DNA from 3 places in the Cellulomonas sp. KRMCY2 genome. Region 2 is predicted to be linked to each of the others. Evidence: predicted binding sites of a transcription regulator. Region 2 holds the regulator's gene; each other region holds the start of a gene.
What was found. Region 2 encodes HrcA, which represses chaperone genes, less so after heat shock. Its sites were predicted from a motif close to TTNGCACTCGNNNNNNNCGAGTGCNAA; they were not measured.
Positions count from the first base shown of each region.

Region 1: the regulator HrcA is predicted to act here: its motif matches at 1,467-1,493, upstream of groL (chaperonin GroEL).
Region 3: the regulator HrcA is predicted to act here: its motif matches at 1,364-1,390, upstream of K415_RS23245 (FmdB family zinc ribbon protein).

Region 1 covers NZ_JAGF01000001.1:662,540-664,801, forward strand. The annotation lists gene groL (chaperonin GroEL) at 1-1,318, opposite strand, end outside; gene K415_RS0103285 (cold-shock protein) at 1,560-1,763, opposite strand; gene K415_RS0103290 (LytR C-terminal domain-containing protein) at 1,897-2,262, opposite strand, start outside.
Region 2 covers NZ_JAGF01000001.1:3,217,509-3,219,770, forward strand. The annotation lists gene K415_RS0115135 (DUF3097 domain-containing protein) at 1-343, opposite strand, end outside; gene hrcA (heat-inducible transcriptional repressor HrcA) at 515-1,534, shown strand; gene dnaJ (molecular chaperone DnaJ) at 1,581-2,262, shown strand, end outside.
Region 3 covers NZ_JAGF01000001.1:420,224-422,485, reverse strand. The annotation lists gene K415_RS22445 (RcpC/CpaB family pilus assembly protein) at 1-748, opposite strand, end outside; gene K415_RS23245 (FmdB family zinc ribbon protein) at 835-1,296, opposite strand; gene K415_RS0102110 (penicillin acylase family protein) at 1,518-2,262, shown strand, end outside.

The DNA.
Region 1 (2,262 bases), 2.6 Mb from region 2:
CGGTTGCCTCGTCGCCCTCGAGCGCCAGGATCTCAGGCGACTCGAACGCGAGCTTGCCGGCCTGGATGAGCGCGACGCCACCACCGGCGACGATGCCCTCTTCCACAGCGGCCTTGGCGTTGCGCACAGCATCCTCGATGCGGTGCTTGCGCTCCTTGAGCTCGACCTCCGTTGCGGCACCGGCCTTGATGACGGCGACGCCACCGGCCAGCTTCGCGAGGCGCTCCTGGAGCTTCTCGCGGTCGTAGTCGGAGTCGGAGTTCTCGATCTCGGCACGGATCTGCGAGACCCGACCGGCGATCTGCTCGGCATCGCCGAGGCCCTCGACGATCGTGGTCTCGTCCTTCGTGACGACGACCTTGCGCGCCTGCCCGAGCAGCTCGAGGCCGGCGTTCTCCAGCTTGAGACCGACGGTCTCGGAGATGACCTGGCCACCGGTGAGGATGGCCATGTCCTGCAGCATCGCCTTGCGACGGTCCCCGAAGCCGGGAGCCTTGACGGCGACCGACTTGAAGGTGCCGCGGATCTTGTTCACGACGAGCGTGGCCAGGGCCTCGCCCTCGAGGTCCTCGGCGACGATGAACAGCGGCTTGCCGGACTGGATGACCTTCTCCAGCAGCGGCAGCAGGTCCTTGACGTTGGTGATCTTGGACTCGACCAGCAGGACGTAGGCGTCCTCGAGGATCGCTTCCTGACGCTCGGCGTCGGTCACGAAGTACGCCGACAGGAAGCCCTTGTCGAAGCGCATCCCCTCGGTCAGCTCGAGCTCGAGGCCCAGCGCGCTGGACTCCTCGACGGTGATGACGCCTTCCTTGCCGACCTTGTCCATCGCCTCGGCGATGAGCTCACCGATCGCCGGGTCCCCGGCGGAGATGCCCGCAGTCGCGGCGATCTCCTCCTTGGTCTCGACCTCCTTGGCAGCCTTGAGCAGCTGCACGGTGACGGCCTCGACGGCCTTCTCGATACCGCGCTTGAGCGCGATCGGGTTGGCGCCGGCGGCGACATTGCGCAGACCCTCGCGCACGAGCGCCTGGGCGAGCACGGTTGCGGTGGTGGTGCCGTCGCCTGCGACGTCGTCGGTCTTCTTGGCGACCTCCTTGACGAGCTCGGCACCGATCTTCTCGAGGGGGTCCTCGAGCTCGATCTCCTTGGCGATCGAGACGCCGTCGTTGGTGATGGTGGGGGCGCCCCACTTCTTCTCGAGCACGACGTTGCGGCCCTTGGGGCCGAGTGTGACCTTGACGGCGTCGGCCAGGGCGTTCATGCCCCGTTCCATGCCGCGGCGGGCCTCCTCGTCGAAGGCAATGATCTTGGCCATTCGGATGGTCCTCCGGTTGTGGCGGTGACCTGGACATGGTGCCCGCGACGGACGGACCGGAGTCGCGACGGTCACGTCCCGTCGGCACCCCGGCCCTCACCGGACCAGGTTCTTCTGTCACTCTCGGGTCGAGAGTGCTAACTCATTATTGGCACTCGGTACCCGAGAGTGCAAGCGACGCGCGCCCGTTCCGCCCACGGCGAGACGTCACGCCGATCGGGGTCGCCGGGGGCGAGGTCGGTCAGACGCCGCGGACCTGCTCGGCCTGCGGGCCCTTGGTGCCCTGGCCCACCTGGAACTCGACCTCCTGGCCCTCCTCGAGGGCGCGGTACCCGTCCGCCTGGATCGCACTGAAGTGGACGAAGAGGTCAGGACCGCCATCGGCCGGGGTGATGAAACCGAAGCCCTTCTCAGCGTTGAACCACTTCACGGTGCCCTGAGCCATGCCTGCTCCTGTCGTGCTGCCTCTGGTGTCGACCGCGACGTGCGCGGCCACGATCCTGCGGAGCCTAGTGCGGCCGGCCGCACGGCGGCAGGGGCATCCGGCTGCTGAGGACGGCGGTACGTCGGCCCGTCGCTCAGGGCTCGTAGTCGGCGGCGAGGACCACGACGAGGCCGTCCGGGGCCTGTGCGGCGTCCTCCTGCACCGTGGCGATGCCGAGGGCAGCCGCGACCGCCTGGGCGGTGGCGACGTCCGCAGCGGCCGGGTAGTAGACGACCGAGGTCTCCAGGTCGTCGCCGTCCCAGTTGTCGGCGGTGGCGGCGGTGAACCCGGCTGCCTCGAGCCGGTCCGAGGCACCACCGGCCAGGCCGGCCCTCGACGTCGCGTTGAGCACCGAGACCGGCCGGGTGAGATCGGCGACCGGCTCAGGCGTCGGCTCCTGCGTGACCGCCGGCGTCTCCACCGGCGCTGCTGTCGCGGTCTCGGTCGCGGTCGCGCCGGC
Region 2 (2,262 bases):
CCACCCGGGCCCGCGCGCCGTGCACCGCCACCGAGCCGGACGCCGTCCGGGTCGGTGGCGCCGGCGCGCCGGGCCCCGCCGGGGCGGTGAGCTCGACCGGCCGGCCGTCGACCCAGAAGCCCGGCCCGAGGGGGAAGGTCCGGGTGCGTCCCTTGCGGTCCTCGAGCACGACGACGTGCATGCCGCCGGACTTCTCGACCCGCACGACGGCCCCGACCCAGCCGGTGGTGACCTCCTCGACGACCAGCCCGTCCTGCGCGACCTGCGGTCGTGACGTGGGGTGCCGTGGTCGGTGGCCGCCCGGGTCGCGCAGCACGTCGTTGCCGTATCTGTCCTGGCTCATCCGCCGTCCTGCCCTTCGTCGGCCCGTCGTCGGCCCTTCGTCGCGCCCCGATGATGCCAGCGGTCGTCGCGCACATCTGGGGCGCCGCGCCAGGCACGGGTAGGATTAGCACTCGGATCCCCGGAGTGCTACGTCCGTGGACGAGGACCCCATCGCCGGACAGGAGGTGCCATGAGCGACGACCGACGGCTCGATGTCCTGCGCGCGATCGTCGAGGACTACGTCCAGACCCACGAGCCGGTCGGTTCACGCGTCCTCGTGGAGCGGCACGGGCTCGGCGTCTCACCCGCGACGATCCGCAACGACATGGCAGCGCTCGAGGAGGCCGGGTACATCGCCCAGCCGCACACCTCGGCCGGGCGCGTCCCGACCGACAGGGGCTATCGCCTCTTCGTCGACAAGCTCTCGACGATCAAGCCGTTGTCCGCGCCGGAGCGCAAGGCGATCCAGGTCTTCCTGGAGGACGCTGTCGACCTCGACGACGTCGTGGACCGAGCCGTTCGCCTGCTCGCCCAGCTCACCCAGCAGGTCGCCGTCGTGCAGTACCCGTCGCTGCGCCGGTCGGCGCTGCGCCACCTCGAGCTCGTGCCCGTCGGTGAGACCCGGCTGCTCGTGGTGATCATCACGGACAACGGCCGGGTCGAGCAGCGTGTCCTCGAGCTCGACGACCCGGTGCCCGACCACATCGTCCCGGAGCTCCGCGCGCGGCTCAACGCGACAGTCGCGGGCCGGCGCCTGATCGACCTGCCCGAGCCGCTCGAGGAGATGGCCACCGGGTTCGCCGTCGTGGACCAACCGCTGGTCCAGCGCGTCGTGCACGTGGTCGAGGACACGCTCGCGGAGGCCACCGAGGAGCGCATCGTGCTGGCCGGGACCGCGAACCTCGCCCGGAGCGGGACGGACTTCACCCAGACCATCCGTCCGGTCCTCGAGGCGCTCGAGGAGCAGGTCGTCCTGCTTCGCCTGCTGTCGGAGATGGCCGAGGACTCGGCCGGCTTCACGGTCCGGATCGGCCGGGAGAACCAGCACGCCGGACTCGCCGAGACGTCGTTCGTCGCGGCGGGCTACGGATCGCAGAGCGAGCCGGTCGCCCGCATCGGTTCGCTCGGACCCACCCGGATGGACTACGCCGGGACGATCGCCTCGGTCCGGGCGGTCGCCCGGTACCTGTCCAGGATCCTGGCCGGATGACCCGCACCGCAGACCGCAGCCCGTACGCCACCGCAGAGAGTGATCAGTGAGCAGCAACTTCTACGACATCCTCGGCGTGAGCCATGACGCCACGCAGGACGAGATCAAGAAGGCGTACCGCAAGCGCGCCCGCGAGCACCACCCGGACGTCGCGTCGGGCGACGGTGCCGAGGACCGCTTCAAGGACGTCTCGCGCGCCTACGAGGTGCTGTCGAACCCCGAGAAGCGCCAGATGTACGACCGCGGGGTCGACCCGACCGCGCCGGGCGGCGGCGCTGCGGGCGGGTTCGGCGCGGGCTTCGGCTTCCAGGACATCTTCGAGACCTTCTTCGGTGCCGGCCAGGGTGGTGGCGCCCAGCGCGGTCCGGTGCCCCGTGCCCGACGCGGCCAGGACGCGCTCGTCCGGCTCGACCTCGACCTGGCCGAGGCGGCCTTCGGCGTCCACCGCGACGTGCAGGTCGACACGGCTGTGGTGTGCGGTACGTGCCAGGGCAGCTGCTGCCGCCCCGGGACGTCGCCGCGCACGTGTGACGTCTGCGGCGGGCGCGGCGTCGTCCAGCGGGTCGCGCGCTCCTTCCTGGGCCAGGTCATGACCTCGAGCCCGTGCGCCGCGTGCCACGGCTTCGGCACGGTCATCCCCGAGCCGTGCCCCGAGTGCTCCGGCGAGGGCCGGGTCCGCAGCCGGCGGACGTTGAGCGTCGACGTACCGGCGGGCGTCGACACCGGGA
Region 3 (2,262 bases), 2.8 Mb from region 2:
CCTCGTCGCCCGCGGCGGCCAGGCGCCTGCCGTCCTGCGGTGGTACCGCGACCATCACGACGAGCCGGGCCGCCTCGCCGTCGAGGCTCGCCAGGGACGCGCCGGCGCCGGGCCGACCGTCCTGCCCGACATCGACCACCAGGGCCCGGCGGGCCAGCACGTCGGGCTCGGCGGGGCCCGGGTCGCTGTCCGTGCCGAGCAGGGCGTCGAACCCGGAGCCGGGGACCACGAGGTCGATGAGGTCCCCGGTGCGCAGGAAGCCGGGGACGGAGCCGTCGGCGAGCCGGACCGGCACCACGACCGTGCCCGGCGGCGGGTCGAGACCGAACCGGTCGCCCTCGAGCACGGAGTCGACGACGGGTAGGCCCCGGGGCAGCGGCACGACCGCGCCACGGCCGACCAGCTCGTCCGGGTCGCTCAGCGCGCCGTCCGGCACGACGCGCGGCGCCATCTGCACCACCCGAAGGTCCGCGCCGGTCAGCGGCCGGCCGGCCGGGACCTCATGGGCTGTCACGACGACCGGTTGCGTCCGCGGGGGCGGCGGCGCGACGTGACGGACGCCGACCGCGACCGCTGCGACGACCACGAGCGGCAGGACGAACGGACGCAGTCGCCAGAGCGCGATGCGCAGCGCGAGCAGCGCGGCGCTCCGGCGACCGCGGGGCGCTGCCGCTCGTGGCGCCGGCGGTGCAGGCAGCGGTGACCGCGCGGACGGGACGCTCGGGGTGTACGGGGTGCGGCGCGCCATGGCGGCACGCTAGGACGTCGGGGCTGGCGTCCCGACCCGGGTGCGACCGGGTTGTGGACCGGCCGGTGTGGTCCGGGTCCGGGGGATCAGCTGCCGGCAGCGGCGGCGCCGCTGCTCGAGGTGCTGGCGCCGGTCGAGCTGTTGGAGCCGGCCGGCGACGACCCGCTCGTCGATGGCCCGCTCGTCGACGGCCCGGAGCCACCCGAGGTGCTCGGCGCACCGGACCCGCCGGTGCTCCCGGAGGTCGACGAGCCGCCGGAGCCGCCCGTCGACGCTGCGGCGGAGTCGGCCGACCCGCTGCTCGAGGCGCTGTCCGACGTCGTCGAGGCGCTGTCCGACCTCGTGGACGCGGCGATCTTGCCCTTGCGCTCGTTGCGCGCGTCGGTCCGGTAGAACCCGGAGCCCTTGAACACCACGCCGACGTTGCCGAAGAGCTTGCGCAGCCGCGCGCCGCAACGCGGGCAGTCGGTCAGTGCGTCGTCGGTGAACGCCTGCTGGGCGTCGAAGCGGTGATCGCACTGCGTGCACGCATACGCGTAGGTGGGCACGGTTCCTCCAGGACGTCCGGTGAGGTCGGCCGAGCACGCTGGTCCTGCTCCGTCGACGACCCGCCGACTGGCACTCACCCGATCCGAGTGCCAATCGTACGGCCCCGGAGCGCCGGGGCGCGATCCGTCCACGGACGGCGCTCCGCCGCGGACGCCAGGTGGGTCCGGGTCGACCGCCCGTGCACCGGGCCCGGACGGCTCCGGGCGGTTAGTCTCGCTGCGTGCCCCGTCGTCGCGCACTGCGCTACCTGATCGGCGTCGCCGCCGTCGTCGTGCTCGTGCTCGTCGCGGTCGCAGCCGTCGCGGCGACCGTCGTGCGCCGCCCGCTCCCCGAGCACTCGGGCACTCTCGAGCTGCCGGGCCTCACCGCCGACGTCACAGTGCTGCGGGACGCGCTGGGGGTGCCGAGCATCTACGCCGACGACGCCGAGGACCTCTTCCGGGCGCAGGGCTACGTGCACGCCCAGGACCGCTTCTTCGAGATGGACTACCGGCGGCACGTCACCGCCGGACGGCTGTCCGAGCTGGTCGGTGCCGACGACGACGCGCTCGCCGCCGACCAGGTCATCCGCACGTTCGGCTGGCGCGACGTCGCCGCGGACGAGTGGGAGCTCCTCGACGAGGACACGCGCAGCTACCTGACGGCCTACGCCGACGGCGTCAACGCCTACCTCGACACCCACGACCTGGACTCCCTCGGCGTGGAGTACACGGTCCTGGGTCTCCAGGTGGACCTCGGCCCGCCGGAGCAGTGGGACCCCATCGACTCCCTCGCGTGGCTCAAGGCGATGGCATGGGACCTGCGGGGCAACTACGACCAGGAGCTCTCCAGGGCCTTGACGTACGCCACGGTCCGCGACGTCGGCCGGGTCGACGAGCTGTTCCCGCGGTACCCGCAGGAGACCAACCTGCCGATCATCAGCGAGGTCCCGGTCGCGGCCGAGGCGTCCGCGCCGCTGGTGGGCG